Regions from separate parts of the Streptomyces sp. NBC_01471 genome, predicted to be linked through region 1. Evidence: riboswitches for the same ligand, from Rfam matches in the RefSeq annotation. Region 1 holds a riboswitch; the other holds the start of a gene.

Region 1 (7,751 bases):
CCGCTGACGGCCCGGTGGCTTACCGCTTCGCCAACCCGGCCCGCCTCCAGCTCACCGACCTGCCCGCGCTCCTCGAAGGCGCCGACCTGGTCGTGGTACGCCTCCTCGGCGGCATCCGCGCCTGGCAGGAGGGCCTCGACCTGCTCCTGGCGGACGGGCGCCCGGTCGTCGTCCTCACCGGCGAGCAGGCCCCCGACGCCCAGTTGATGGAGGCGTCGACCGTCCCGGTCGGAATCGCCGCCGAGGCCCATGCCTATTTGGCACACGGCGGGCCCGCCAACCTCGACCAGCTCGCCCGTTTCCTCTCCGACACCGTGCTCCTCACCGGCCACGGCTTCGAGCCCCCGGCGCCCGCGCCCAGCTGGGGCCCGCTGGACCGCACCGCCCGCACCACGGACGGGCCGACTGTCGCGGTGCTCTACTACCGGGCCCACCACATGAGCGGCAACACCGCCTTCGTGGCCGCCCTCTGCGAGGCCGTCGAGGACACCGGGGGCCGGGCCCTGCCGCTCTACGTCGCCTCGCTGCGCGCCCCCGAGCCGGAGCTGATCGAAACGCTGCGCGCGGCGGACGTCATCGTGACCACCGTCCTGGCCGCCGGCGGAACGAAGCCCGCCCAGGCCTCCGCCGGGGGCGACGACGAGTCCTGGGACGCGGGCGCCCTCACCGCCCTGGACGTCCCCATCCTCCAGGCGCTCTGCCTCACGGGTTCACGGGCCGTCTGGGAGGAGAACGACGAGGGCGTGTCGCCGCTGGACGCGGCCAGCCAGATCGCCGTACCCGAGTTCGACGGCCGGCTGATCACGGTGCCCTTCTCCTTCAAGGAGATCGACCAGGACGGGCTCCCCGCCTATGTCGTCGACCCCGAACGGGCCGCCCGCGTCGCCGGGATCGCCGTGCGCCACGCGCGGCTGCGGCACATAGCCCCCGCCGACAAACGCCTGGCCCTGGTGCTCTCCGCGTACCCCACCAAGCACTCCAGGATCGGCAACGCCGTCGGCCTGGACACCCCCGCGAGCGCCGTCGCCCTGCTGCGCCGGCTCCGCGACCAGGGGTACGACTTCGGTCCGCGGGACGTCCCCGGTCTCGCCTCCGGTGACGGCGACGAACTGATCCGCGCGCTGATCGAGGCCGGCGGCCACGACCAGGAGTGGCTCACCGATGAGCAGCTCGCCCGGAACCCCGTCCGTATCCCCGCCGCCGACTACCGGCGCTGGTACGCCACGCTCCCCGCCGGACTCCGTGCGAACGTGGAGGAGCACTGGGGCCCGGCGCCCGGCGAGATGTTCCTCGACCGCAGCCGCAACCCCGAGGGCGACATCGTGCTCGCCGCCCTGCGCCACGGCAATCTGCTGGTCCTCATCCAGCCGCCGCGCGGATTCGGCGAGAACCCCATCGCGATCTACCACGACCCCGATCTGCCGCCCTCGCACCACTACTTGGCCGCGTACCGCTGGATCGCCGCCTCCGCGGACGACGGCGGCTTCGGCGCGGACGCCATGATCCACCTCGGCAAGCACGGAAACCTGGAGTGGCTGCCCGGCAAGAACGCGGGCCTTTCCGCCGCGTGCGGTCCCGACGCGGCCCTGGGTGATCTTCCGCTCATCTACCCGTTCCTGGTGAACGACCCGGGCGAGGGGACCCAGGCCAAGCGCCGCGTCCACGCCACGCTGGTCGACCACCTGGTCCCGCCGATGGCCCGCGCCGACTCGTACGGCGACATCGCGCGCCTGGAGCAACTCCTCGACGAGTACGCCCAGATCGCCTCCATGGACCCGGCGAAGCTCCCCGCGATCCGGGCCCAGATCTGGACGCTCATCCAGGCCGCCAAACTCGACCATGACCTGGGCCTGGAGAACCGGCCCGACGACGAGGGCTTCGACGACTTCATCTTCCACGTCGACGGGTGGCTGTGCGAGATCAAGGACGCGCAGATCCGTGACGGACTGCACGTCCTGGGCAACCCGCCCGCCGGAGCCGACCGGGTCAACCTGGTGCTCGCCATCCTGCGCGCCCGACAGATCTGGGGCGGCACCGCCTCACTGCCGGGGCTGCGCGAAGCGCTGGGCCTGGACGAGGCCAACGCCACCCGTACCGCGGCCGACGCGGCGGAGGAGCAGGCGCGGGTCCTCGTCGAGGCGATGGAAGCGGCGGACTGGGATCCGGAGGCCGCCGTCAAGGTCGCCGACGGCCACCCGCAGGCAGTGGCCGACATCCTCGGCTTCGCGGCCCGCGAGGTCGTTCCGCGGCTGGCTGCCACCACCGACGAGATCGACCACGCCCTCCACGCGCTGGACGGCGGATTCGTCCCCGCCGGGCCCTCCGGCTCCCCGCTGCGCGGCCTGGTCAACGTCCTGCCGACCGGCCGCAACTTCTACTCCGTCGACCCCAAGGCCATCCCGTCCCGGCTCGCCTGGGAGACCGGACAGCTGCTCGCCGATTCGCTCCTGGAGCGCTACCGCACCGACAACGGCGAGTGGCCCACCTCCGTGGGGCTCTCCCTGTGGGGCACCAGCGCGATGCGCACCTCGGGCGACGACGTGGCCGAAGCCCTCGCACTGCTCGGTATCCGCCCGGTGTGGGACGACGCCTCACGCCGGGTCACCGGCCTTGAGCCGGTGCCGCTCGACGAGCTGGGCCGTCCCCGCATCGACGTCACCCTGCGCATCTCGGGCTTCTTCCGGGACGCCTTCCCGCACACCATCGGCCTCCTGGACGACGCGGTACGGCTGGCCGCATCCCTCGACGAGCCCGACGGGCAGAACTACGTACGCGCCCACACCCGGGCCGACCTCGCCGAGCACGGCGACGAACGCCGGGCCACCACCCGGATCTTCGGCTCGCGGCCGGGTACCTACGGTGCCGGAATCCTCCAGCTCATCGACAGCCGCGACTGGCGCACCGACGCGGATCTCGCCGAGGTGTACACGGTGTGGGGCGGCTACGCCTACGGCCGGGAACTGGACGGCCGCCCGGCCCGCGCCGAGATGGAGACGGCGTACAAGCGGATCACCGTCGCCGCGAAGAACACGGACACCCGCGAGCACGACATCGCGGACTCCGACGACTACTTCCAGTACCACGGCGGCATGGTCGCCACCGTCCGGGCCCTGCGCGGGAGCGCCCCGGAGGCGTACATCGGAGACTCCACCCGCCCCGAGACCGTCCGCACCCGCACGCTCGTCGAGGAGACCTCACGGGTCTTCCGCGCGCGGGTGGTCAACCCCCGCTGGATCGAGGCGATGCGCCGCCACGGTTACAAGGGCGCCTTCGAACTCGCCGCCACCGTCGACTACCTCTTCGGGTACGACGCCACCACCGGTGTCGTCGCCGACTGGATGTACGACAAGCTCACCGAGACGTACGTACTCGACCCGGTCAACCGCGACTTCCTCCAGCAGGCCAACCCCTGGGCCCTGCACGGGATCGCGGAACGCCTCCTGGAGGCGGAGTCCCGCGGTATGTGGGCAGAGCCCGACCCCGCGACGCTCGAAGCGCTGCGCCAGGTGTACCTGGAGACCGAAGGGAATCTGGAGGGCGAGGACTGACCGGCGCGGTCTCCTCGCGGTGGTCCGCTGCCGCTGGTGCGACGGGGGGAGCCCGGCTCTCCCGGCACCGGTGTGCGGCAGCGGACCACCCGGCCGCCGGTGGGTGTGAGATCCGATACCTGCCCAGGTGGGGCGGTTGCCGCCACCGGCGGCCAGAACCCTGGTGTGAGTGAGCCGTGGTGTTCGGGAAGACCGGTGAAAGCCCCCTCGGGGCCTCGGACCGGAGCGGCCCTCACCACTGTGATCGGGGGGTCGCCGTCCCGTCGCAGCCACTGGCCGCGTGCGCGGCCGGCAAGGCAGGGCCGGTGGCGGGCATCAGCGAGCCCGTCAGCCTGGAGACCGGCCACGCCATCTCACGAAGTGATCCACGAGGTGCTGGAGCGTGACCCGCATGACCCTGCCCGATTCCGCCGCGTTCGCCTGGCGGCGCGAGGACACCGTACGTACCGCCGGGCTCCTGGGGGTGATAGCCGCCCTCCACGCCGTTGCGTTCGGCGTGCTGTTCCTGCTGGTCGAGCCAGGCCACTACGAGGTCGGATCCAAGGCGTTCGGGGTCGGTCTCGGCATCACCGCGTACACACTCGGGATGCGGCACGCCTTCGACGCCGACCATATCGCCGCCATCGACAACACCACACGCAAACTCATGGCCGACGGGAAACGCCCGGTCTCGGTGGGCTTCTGGTTCGCGCTGGGGCACTCCAGTGTGGTGGTGGCCATGGCGGCGCTGGTCGCCGGAGGAGCCCGGCTCGCCGGGGTCCTCATGAACGAGGGCTCGGACGCGCACCAGGTGCTGGGCGTCGTCGGCACGAGCGTCTCCGGCTCCTTCCTGTACCTCATCGCGGCGCTCAACCTGGTTGCCCTCGTGGGCATTCTGCGGGTCTTCAAGGAGATGCGCGCGGGACGCTACGACGAGGCCGAACTCGAATCGCACCTGAACTCGCGCGGGTTCATGAACCGCATCCTCGGCCGCTTCACCAAGTCCATCACCAGGCCGGGCCAGATGTACCCGCTGGGCTTCCTCTTCGGCCTGGGCTTCGACACCGCCACCGAGGTCGCCCTCATGGTGATGGCGGGCAGCGGCGCCGCCGCGGGCCTGCCCTGGTACGCCGTCCTCTGCCTGCCGCTGCTGTTCGCGGCCGGAATGAGCCTCTTCGACACGCTCGACGGCACCTTCATGAACTTCGCGTACCAGTGGGCCTTCTCCAACCCGGTGCGCAAGGTGTTCTACAACCTCGCCATCACGGGCCTGTCGATCGCCGTCGCGTTCCTCATCGGCACGATCGAACTGATCAGCGTGCTGCACGACAAGCTCGACCTCCAGGACGCGGTCACCGACTGGATAGCGGGCCTCGACCTCGGGAACGTGGGCTATCTCATCGTCGCCCTCTTCGTCGTCGTGTGGGCTGCCGCGCTCGCCTACTGGCGCATCGCCAAGGTGGAGGAGAGGTGGACGGTCCGCGCCTCCGACAGCGGCTGAACCGGCGCGGAATACGGCCACGGACCGGTGCGGAATCATGGCCACGGACCCGAGCGCCCGCCAGTCTTCCCCCGCCCGGGCCGGCCGGGATGCGCCCATCCGGCGGACGGGGCGGGCAGCGGACAGGTCCGACGGGGTGGAATCGGACGCGCCTGCGGCGGTGTCGGCCACGGAATCGCGCCCGCGTATGGCAGTACGGTGCCATGCAGTCAGAAAATCACACTAATACGCAGGGTCGGCGCAGATTCGTGCGCGCCGCGGTCGGTCTGGGCGCCTTGGGCATCGGCGGAGTCGTCTCCCGGGTGTGGGGCCTCTCCGGCGACACCGCACCGGCCGCCGCCCCACACCCCTCTCAGGCACCGGCCGCCACCGCGCCGCCCCACCGTGTCCAGGCACCGCCGGCCGCCGGACCTCCAGCGGCGGCGGCAGCCCGTCCCCCCGACTACCGGCTGCGGCCCTTCGCAGGCGAGACATCCATGGGTGCCCCGGCACACAATCCGGCGGTGCGCACTCATGCGGTGTACTCGATGGAGGAGAACGGCGGCCGCAGGATCGCGCTCACCTTCGACGACGGTCCCGACCCCGAGTACACACCTCAGGTGCTGCGCATCCTGGCCCAGTACAACGTGCAGGCGACGTTCTGCGTCATCGGCGAGAACGCCGTCCAGTACCCGCAGTTGCTGCACGACATCGCGAACGGCGGACACGCCGTCGCCAACCACTCCTGGACCCACCCCCAGCTCACCAAGTTGAAGCCGGCCGCCGCCCGGACCGAACTCGCCCGGACCAGCGATCTGATCGAGAAGGTTCTCGGCGCCCCGCCCGACTGGGCCCGCGCCCCGTACGGCGACTGGAACCCGCCGACCCTCGGGATCTGTGCCGACCTCGGCATGGAGCCGCTGGGCTGGTCGCTCGACACCAACGACTGGGCGCGGCCGGGCACGCGCAGCATCACCAACTCCGTGCTGCGCGATGTCAAGGACGGCACGATCGTGCTCTGTCACGACGGCGGCGGCAACCGGTCCCAGACCGTCGCCGCGGTCAGGAACTACCTTCCCCGGCTGCTCGACAGCGGCTACGTCCCGGTGCGGCCGGAGCTCTGACCCGGACGGGCAGGGCCGGGCCGCCCGCCGTACCGCCGGCGATAGTCTGCCTCCCATGATCGTCGAAGAGGTGCGGGTGGCCCGGTATCCGGCAGGAGCGGTGCGGGCCGGGGACTTCGAGGTGGCCGGGACGGGCGCACCGCCCACCCCCGGCGCCGGCCAGGTCCTGGTCGCACTGCGCAGACTGGGGCTCAACGCGGGGATGGCGACCAGGATCGGCGCCGCGGGCACCCCGTACGGCCCGGGGCTCACCATCGGGTCCGTGCCCGAGAGCGACGCCGTGGTCGAGGTGCTCGTGTCCCGCAGCGACGCGTACCGGCCCGGCGACCTCGCGGTCCGGCCGCGATCTCCGTGGCGTACCGCCGACGTGGTGGACGCGGGCGAGCTGCGACGCATCCCGCGGGACCGGTCGGACCTCCCGCTGGAGACGCATCTCACCGTACTCGGACACGTCGGCTTCACCGCCTACACCGGAATGGTGCACCTCGGCCGGGTGCGCCCGGGGGAGACCGTCTACGTGTCGGGCGCTGCGGGCGGGGTCGGCAGCTGCGCCGTCCAGTGGGCCAGGGCATACGGCGCACGGGTCATCGGCAGCGCCGGCTCGGACGCCAAGACCAGCCTGCTCACCGAAGACCTGGGTGTCGAGGCGTTCAACTACCGTCACGGCGCCGCCGTGGACCTGCTGCGGGCCGCCGCACCCGACGGCATCGACCTCTTCTTCGACAACATCGGCGGCGATCAGCTGGAGGCCGCGCTCGACGTGCTCAGCTTCCGCGGCCGGGCGATGATCTGCGGCATCGCCTCGCAGTACGGATCCGCGGGGGAGCGCCGGGGCCCGGCCAACTACGCACGGGCGATCTACCAGGAACTGACGCTGCGCGGATTCGCGGTGACCGCGCACGAGGAGCTGCGGCCGCGGTTCGAGGCCGAGGCGGGCAAGCTGGTCAGGGAGGGAACGCTGCGCAGTGTGCACACCTCGGTGCCCGGTTTCGCACGGACCCCGGAAGCGTTCGCCACCCTGCTGGCCGGCGGCAACAGCGGGCGCGCGATCGTGACCTGCGCCGTGTGACAGGACTTGCCCCGGTGCGTGCCGGGGAGCGGTGGCATGTACCGGGAAGGGTGTGCGACGCGGGGGAGTGTGCCCCGGTTCCGGATGATTGTTACGCTCCCTCGATGAGATTCGGCGTCAACATACTCAACTTCGGCCCCGGCACCACCCCTGCCTCTCTCGTCCAGCAGGCGCTGGACGCAAGGGAGTTGGGCTACTCCTTCGCGATGATCTCCGATCATGTCGCGGTGACGGCCGATGTACACCAGGCGTATCCGGCCCCCTTCTACGACCAGTTCGTGCTCGCCGCGCACCTCGCGGGGCGGGTGCCGGGGCTCACGCTCGGGACGACCGTGACGGTGGTGCCCTACCGCCATCCCCTGCACACCGCGCGGCTGGCGGCCAACATCGACTGCCTGAACCCGGACGGGTTCATCCTCGGCGCCGGGACCGGCTGGTCGCGGGCCGAATACGCCGCGCTGGGCGTGCCGTTCGCCGAGCGCGGCCGTATCGCGGACGAGTACCTGGCCGCGATCCGGGCGGCCTGGAGCGAGGACCCCACCACCTTCCGG
Region 2 (7,751 bases), 2.0 Mb from region 1:
GTGTCCCGGCCGTCGACGGTGACCCGGCCGCGCAGCACCCCGCCCGTGAAGTGCGGCACCAGACCGGACACCGCGCCGAGCAGCGTGGACTTGCCGACACCGGAGGGGCCGACGAGCAGCACCAGCTCCCCCTCGGGCACGGTCAGGTCGACCCCCTGCACGGCGGGCTCCCGGGCATCGGCGTAGGTGACCGACACCTGCTCGAACCGGATCACTGCTGCCTCTCCTTGGATACGGGTACGGGTGCGGGTACGGGTACCGGGGCCACGAAGGCGGGCACCAGTCCGATCAGCACCGAGGCCGCCGGCCACAGCGGCAGCACCGGGGCGACGAGCGGGACCACACCGGGGTGCAGGGCCGCCGTGTCGCGGCCGCCCGCCCAGATCATCAACGCGGCCACGGCGACCCCCGAGCCCGCGACCAGCCAGGCGCGCGGGCCCCACCGGTCCGGCCGGTAGCGGGTCCGCACGGACCGGCGGCCCCCCAGCCTGAGCCCGGCCAGTGCCGCCAGCACTCCCATGCCCAGCACTGGCAGGCCGTACGAGGCGCCCTCGGCGGCCAGCAGACCGTACGTCCCCGCACAGACCCCGAGCAGTCCGCCGAGCGTCAGCACGGTGGTGGTGTGCCGGACCGCACGCGGCACCTGCGCCGTCCTGCCGTAGCCGCGTGCGTCCATCGACGCCGCCACGGCGACCGACCGCTCCAGCGCGCCTTCGAGCACCGGCAGCCCGATCTGCAGGACCGCCCTGACCCCGCCGGTGGGACGGCCGCGCAGCCGTCGCGCGGTGCGCAGCCGCACCACGTCGGCCACCATGTTCGGCGCGAAGGTCATCGCGACGACGACGGCCACCCCGACCTCGTAGAGGGCGCCCGGCAGGGACTTGAGGAGCCGGGCCGGGTTGGCGAGCGCGTTGGCCGCGCCTACACAGATCAGCAGGGTGGCCAGCTTGGCGCCGTCGTACAGAGCGAAGACCAGCTGCTCGGCCGTCACGCGCCCACCGATCCGTACCCCCTGCGCCCAGTGCGGCAGCGGGAGTTCCGGCAGCGTGAACAGCGTGTGCGAGCCGGGGACCGGCGAGCCGAGCACGACCGAGAACACCAGCCGGATGCCGATGACGAACAGCCCGAGCCGCACGAACGTGCCGTACGAGCGGGCCCACGGCGCGGCCGTGCGCCGGGCCGCCACCACATAGCCCGCCACGCCGACCAGCAGGCCGAGCAGCAGCGGGTTGGTGGTGCGGGACGCGGCGGTGGCGAGCCCGAGGGCCCACAGCCACCAGGCCCCGGCATGCAGGGCGTTGCTGCGGCCGACGGCGGGGGCCCGGAGCGACACCGTCATCCGCTGGTGCGCCTGCGGCGTGCCTGCCATACACCGGCCGCGCCGAGCACGACCACCGCGGCGATCCCGCCGACGAGTCCCGCGGAGGGCCCGCCGCTGTCGCCGCTGTCGTTCTGTGCGGCGTTGCCGGCCGGTGTCTCGCTGCCGCCCTTCCGGGTCTGCGAGACCTGCTCGCCGCAGCCGGTCCTCGGATAGCCGGCGATCGAGCAGAGCAGCGCGTCGCTGTTGTACCGCAGCGGTTTGGCGACGGCGGCGAGCGCCTCCGCGCTGGTCGCGTCCCCGCCGACCCGCGCGCACACGGTGCGCTCGGCGGGCGGCTTCTCGCCGCCCGGCGCGTCCGCCGCCGTACCGAAGTCGATGACCAGCGCGATGCGCTTCGAGCCGCCATCGGCCGGGGTCTTCGCGCAGATGCCGTCGAAGGTGAGAGGGGTGTGCGCGGGGACGCGCGGTTTGCTCGCGTCCTGGGAGTCCGCGCTGACGGCGAAGCGGAAGCCCTGAACGTCCCCGTCGGCGGGCCGGGCCGTCGACGGGCCCTGGGTGGCGTACTGCCAGCCACTGCCCGCGCGGTCCCAGAACGACCAGTACCGGTACCCGGCGGCCTGCGCGGGAGCCGCCCCGAGCGCCGTGAGCGCCGCGCCCACCGCGACGGCCAGGGCGACCAGCCGTACGGAACCTGACCGCACGCGGTGCGTGGGGAGTGTCGGGCGGCGCATCAGGCCTGCCGCTTCCTGCCGCGCGTGCTGAGCAGGAAGCCGATCCCGATCCCGGCGACCAGACCGACACCGACGATCCACCAGACGCTGACGCCCGAGCTGTCGCTGTCCTTCTTCGAGTCGGCCGCCTTCGCCGAGGACGCGGGGGCGGGGCCGGTCGCGTTGAGCTGCTTGACCAGGTCCGCGCCGCCGAAGTCGTGCGGGTCGACCCCGTTCGCCCGGGCCGCGAAGATCAGCTGGGCGTATGCGGCGGGGCCGCTCTGCCGGGCCCATCCCGCCGCGTGCTGCTCCAGCCACGCGAGCGGCTGCCTGGCCTGCGCGGTGAGGCCGTCGGCGCCGAGCGCGGTCACCGCGTCGGCGGTGTTGCCGTAGTCGGGCTGGTCCTCGGCGCCCGGCATCGCGGACTTGAGATAGGCCTTCCCCGCGGTCGCCCCGGCGAGGTAGGTGGCGCCGTTGTGCGCGGCCTGGGCGGGCGAAGAGGCGTTCAGGCAGCCGGTGCCGCCGACGTCCTTGCCGCCGGGGCGCGGTGCCAGGCCGGAGCCCAGGGTGCCCAGCACGGCGGCGCCCGTCGCGTCGGCGTTCGCGAACAGCTTCCCCGACTTCTTGTCGGGCTGGTACGCGAAGCCGCCGCCGCCCTCCTTGGCGTCGCACGGGAGCGAGAGCGAGACCAGCATCTTCTCCGCCTTCGCCGTCGGCTCCCCGGCCGCGGCGAGCGCGCCGATCACCACCGACGTGGAGTTCGCGTCGCTCGCGCCGCCCGGGTTGTAGCTCCAGCCGCCGTCCTTGCCCGCCACCGACTTCAGCCAGCCGGCGCCCTTCTTCACGGCGGCGTCGTGCCCGCCGAGCGCCTTCAGCGCCTGGACGGCGGCCGCGGTGGCGTTGGTGTCCAGGAGTTCCTTCCCGTCGCACGGCTTCGTCACGTCGGCGCGGAAGGAGGTGAAGGCGCCGTCGGCGCACTGCTGGCCGGTCAGCCAGTCGACGGCCTTCGCGGCGGGGCGGACCCCGGTGGCGTCCTGCGCGATCAGCGCGAGGGACTGCCGCCAGACCCCGTCGTACTTGGGGTCCGTCTTGCCGTACAGGCCGGAGGGGAGCACCGGGGACGCCGAGGCCGACGGCGAGGCGGAGTCGGCGAAGGCCGTCGGGGCAGCGGCCGCGCAGAGTATGGCGGATGCGGCCAGCGCGGTGGCGCTGCGGCGAAGGGTCATGGCGGGCGGGGCCTCTCCTGCGGGGAAGCCGGGACACGGGCCCACTCAGGCACCGGGGCTCCGGCTCCGTATACCTCGACGGTGCCGGCCACCGGAGGCTTCCGGTGGCACGAGCCGGTCACTTCCGTACAGGGCGGTCCGGCTCACCACCGGAGGTGGTTACGGTTGCGGGGTCAGCGCCGGGATTGCACCGGCTTCTCCCCGTGCGGGTGTGATGACGACCTTCCCACTGTACCGGCCACGCCGGGAGCGGCTCCGGGGGCGGGGCACGGCCGCACCTCCGGGCACGACGACGGACGGCAACGGACGGCGGCGCACCACTGGATCCGGTGCGCCGCCGTCCGTTGCCGCTCCGTACGGCCCGGGCCGCAGGGTCCTGCCGGTCGCCTACTTGATGTCGATCGGGCCGTTGTCGCCGTTGTCGTTGCCGGACTTCCCGCCGAGGTAGCGCTGGATCTCCGCGCCCCGGCCGCCCTGGTGGGCGTCGTCGTCCTGCGCGCCCAGGTTCTTCCGTACCGAGTCGAGGATCGTCAGACCCTGGCCCACCAGACCGGCCGCGATCTCGCCCAGGCCGTCCGCGCCGTTGAGCACGTTGACATTGGCGCCCGCGAGACCGGACGCGGCCTCCTTGACGATCTGCGGGAGCTGGTCGATCAGCATCCGGTCGAGCGCCACCCGGTCGTAGGAGGCGGCCGCCGCGGCCTGGATCTTCATCCGCTCGGCCTCGGCCACGGCCAGCACCCTGATCCGCTCCGCGTCCGCCTCGGCGGGCTTCACGATCTCGGCGACGAGCTGCTGCTGGCGCAACTGGGCGGCGCGCTCGGCCAGTTCGGTCTGGGCCGCGAGCACCTCCTGCTGCGCGTGCGCCTGGGCCAGCGGACCCGCCTGGGCTGCCTCGGCCTGCGCCCGGTCCACCTCGGCCGAGTACTGCGCCTGCACGACGGCGGTCTGCCGCGCGTACTCGGCCTGGTTACGGGTGGCTTCCTGCTGCGCCTCGACGGAAGCCTGGGTGGCCTGGGCCTGGGCGATCTGCGCCTGCCGCTGGATGGCCGCCGTGTGCGGGGCGGACATCGCCGAGATGTAGCCGGTCTCGCCGTCGTCGATGGACTGGATCTGGAGCGAGTCCACGATCAGGCCGATCTTGGCCATCTCCGTCTTGGAGGTCTCCAGCACCTCGGTGGCGAGCTTCTGGCGCTCGGTGACGATCTCCTCGACGGTCATCGAGCCGATGATCGACCGCAGATGGCCGGAGAAGATCCGGCCGGTCAGTACCGACATCTGGTCCTGGTCGGAGAGGAAGCGCTGGCCGGCGTTGACGATGCTCTCGGTGTCGTTGCCGACCTTGAACGCGATGACGGCCCGCACGGTCAGCACGATGCCCTGCCGCGTCACGCAGGTCTCGGCGACCTCCGCCTCGCACATCGCGAGCGTCAGGAAGCGGGTCTTGCGGAAGACCGGAAGTACGAACTTGCCGTGGCCGGTCACGACCCTGAAGGGTGCACCGCCCAGACCACGCCTGCCTCCGGAGATGAGCATGGCCTCATCCGGCGCTGGAACGCGATAACCCAACATCCTTGGTCTCCTTAGTCGGTGTCGCCGGGGTCGAGGGTCAGCGCATCCAGCGGATCCACGGGATCGGCCCACTCGATGACGTCGACCTGGCGAGTACCACGGGATTCGATCACGAGCACTGTCGCCCCGTACGACAAGGGCTCTTCGGACCAGGCGAGAAAGGCTTCCCAGCCGCCTCTGACCTGGACCAGAACCTCACCGGGGCCGGCGGATCCGCGCGTGGCAAGGATCAGCTTCCCCGTGCAGCCGATCACAGCCTCGTCCGGCGCCATCGGCGGCCGCCCCCCTCGTGATGTGCGGTACTGAATGCATGACCCTAACGCTACTCCGACCAGCGGACTATCCTCCGCTGGTCCTGAGTTCGGCCGCGGCCGGGACGCGGATGACGGCCCCCCGGCCGACCGTCATCCGGGGCGGTCGCCCGCCCTCTCGTGCCGTGCCGGAAGGACCGGGAGGGATGTTCCCTGCTATACCGCCACATAGGTGACGGGATCGCTGCCGGTGAGGGCTTCCGCGCGCCCCAGTTTCACCAGCCGCCGCAGATGGGCCTCGGCCTCCGAGACCGCGATGTTGCGCGAGCCGTGCGGAATCTGCTCCCACGGGCGGTTCCACTCCATCCGCTCGGCGATCTGCCAGGGGGTGAGCGGCCGGGCCAGCAGGGTCAGCAGGTCCCGGAGCCGGTCCTCGTGGTGGGCGAGCAACTCCCTTACCCGGCCCGCCGCGTCGGTGAAGGCGTACTGATGGGCGGGGAGCACCTCGGCGGGGGCCAGCCGGCCGATCCGCTCCAGTGAGTCCAGATAGTCGCCGAGGGGATCCCCCCGGTCGGTGACCGCGGCGTCGTCCGGGTCCTCGTAGAGCCCGATGTGCGGGGTGATGCCCGGCAGCAGATGGTCCCCCGAGAAGAGCCGCCCGTTGCCGGGGCGGTTCGCCGGGTGTTCCTCGTCCAGGTGGAGGCAGACATGGCCCGGGGTGTGGCCGGGTGTCCAGATGGCGCGGAGCCTGCGGCCGGGCAGCGGAAGCAGGTCGCCGGGGACGATCTCCCGGTCGGGAACGGCGGCCCGCAGCCCCGGGAGCGTCCGCGTCCGGCCGGACGCGCGGGCCCGGCGCAGCGGCGCGATGTGCTCGTCGGGCGCCCCGGCGGCGGCGAGTTTCCGGGTGAGGTACTCCAGCCAGACCGCCGGTTCGGTGTCCCGGCTTCGCTTGACGATCTCGGTGTCGGCGGCGTGCATCGCGAGCCAGGCCCCGGACGCCTCGCGCACCTGGCCGGAGAGGCCGTGGTGGTCGGGGTGGTGGTGGGTGATCAGGACGCCGTGGATGTCCGTGACGGAGAGGGAGAGGTCCGCCAGGCCCGCGGCCAGCGCGTCCCAGGACGTGGGGTCGTCCCAGCCGGTGTCGATCAGTACGGGGCCGCGGTCCGTCTCGACGACGTGGACCAGGGTGTGGCCCAGGGGATTGTCGGGGATCGGGACCTCGATGGACCAGACGCCCCCGCCGTGCTCGGTCACCTGCGCCATGGCGTCCTCAACTTTCGTCCGGGGCACGGCCTTTGGGCCGCGGTCTTGCTCGCGCGGCCCACTATAACTAGAACCGGTTCCAATAGCCCCGCCGGTCCGGCCCGGGTGGCCCTGGCGGCCCCCGGGGGTTCCGGATGCGAAGTAGAACTGGTATCAGTTTCTGATACAGCGTCAGAAAGTGTCCCCCGGGAGGCAGTCAGTCATGACCGAGCTTGTGGAACACCGACAGCTCTTCATCGGCGGGGAGTGGGCGCAACCACTCGGCACCGACGTCATCGAAGTCGTCTCGCCCCACACCGAGCAGGTCATCGGGCGCGTACCGCACGCCTGCGAGGCCGATGTGGACCGCGCTGTCGCCGTGGCGCGGCAGGCGTTCGACGAGGGCCCCTGGCCCCGGATGTCACTGGACGAGCGGATCGAGGTGATCACCCGGATCAAGGACGCGTTCGCCGTGCGGTACGAGGAGATCGCCCGCGTCATCAGCTCGCAGAACGGCACCCCGTACACCTCCAGCGTCATGGTGCAGGCGCTCGCCGCGATGATGGTGTGGGAGGCGGCGATCACGACCGCCCGCGCCTTCCCGTACGAGGAGAGCCGGGACGGTGTCCTCGGCAAGCTGCTCGTACGGCGTGAGCCGGTCGGGGTGGTGGCCGCGGTGGTGCCGTGGAACGTCCCGCAGTTCACGGCCGCCGCCAAGCTCGCCCCCGCGCTGCTCGCCGGCTGCCCCGCGATCCTGAAGGTCTCGCCGGAGACCCCGCTGGACGCCTATGTGCTCGCCGACATCGTCTGTGAGGCCGGGCTGCCGAAGGGGGTGCTGTCGATCCTCCCGGCCGACCGCGAGGTGAGCGAGTACCTGGTCGGCCACCCCGGCGTCGACAAGGTGTCCTTCACCGGATCGGTCGCCGCGGGCAAGCGCGTGATGGAGGTCGCGGCGCGCAATCTGACCCGGGTGACCCTGGAGCTGGGCGGCAAGTCGGCGGCGATCATCCTGCCCGACGCGGACCTGGAGTCGGCGGTCGCGGGCATCGTGCCGTTCGCCTGGATGATCAACGGGCAGGCGTGTGTCGCCCAGACCCGGATCCTGGTCCCGCGCAGCCGGTACGACGAGATCGCCGAGGCGTTCGCCGCGGCGGCGGGCGCGCTCAAGGTCGGCGACCCGCTGGACCCGGCGACCGAGGTCGGCCCACTGGTGGCGCGCCGCCAGCAGCAGCGCTCACTGGACTACATCCGCATCGGCCAGGACGAGGGCGCCAAGATCCTCACCGGCGGCGGCCGCCCGGCGGCCCCCGGCGGCGGCTGGTACGTCGAGCCGACGCTCTTCGGCGATGTCGACAACTCGATGCGGATCGCCCGCGAGGAGATCTTCGGTCCGGTGATCTGCCTGCTGCCCTACGGCGACGAGGAGGAG

The links. A riboswitch is a leader RNA that binds a small molecule or an ion and turns the genes downstream of it on or off. The one in region 1 is predicted to bind cobalamin.
Region 2: it holds a riboswitch for cobalamin, as region 1 does, so the genes downstream of both, OG285_RS26165 (prenyltransferase/squalene oxidase repeat-containing protein) here and OG285_RS35290 (HoxN/HupN/NixA family nickel/cobalt transporter) in region 1, are expected to answer to the same signal.

The regions. Positions count from the first base shown of each region.
Region 1 is NZ_CP109450.1:7,798,788-7,806,538, forward strand. It holds gene cobN (cobaltochelatase subunit CobN) at 1-3,548, shown strand, start outside; cobalamin riboswitch at 3,709-3,911, shown strand; gene OG285_RS35290 (HoxN/HupN/NixA family nickel/cobalt transporter) at 3,940-5,028, shown strand; gene OG285_RS35295 (polysaccharide deacetylase family protein) at 5,277-6,131, shown strand; gene OG285_RS35300 (zinc-binding dehydrogenase) at 6,187-7,200, shown strand; gene OG285_RS35305 (TIGR03619 family F420-dependent LLM class oxidoreductase) at 7,305-7,751, shown strand, end outside.
Region 2 is NZ_CP109450.1:5,837,185-5,844,935, forward strand. It holds gene OG285_RS26150 (ATP-binding cassette domain-containing protein) at 1-215, opposite strand, end outside; gene OG285_RS26155 (energy-coupling factor transporter transmembrane component T) at 212-1,339, opposite strand; gene OG285_RS26160 (SCO2322 family protein) at 1,336-2,052, opposite strand; gene OG285_RS26165 (prenyltransferase/squalene oxidase repeat-containing protein) at 2,052-3,257, opposite strand; cobalamin riboswitch at 3,372-3,498, opposite strand; gene OG285_RS26170 (flotillin family protein) at 3,645-4,829, opposite strand; gene OG285_RS26175 (hypothetical protein) at 4,841-5,101, opposite strand; gene OG285_RS26180 (MBL fold metallo-hydrolase) at 5,297-6,343, opposite strand; gene OG285_RS26185 (aldehyde dehydrogenase) at 6,546-7,751, shown strand, end outside.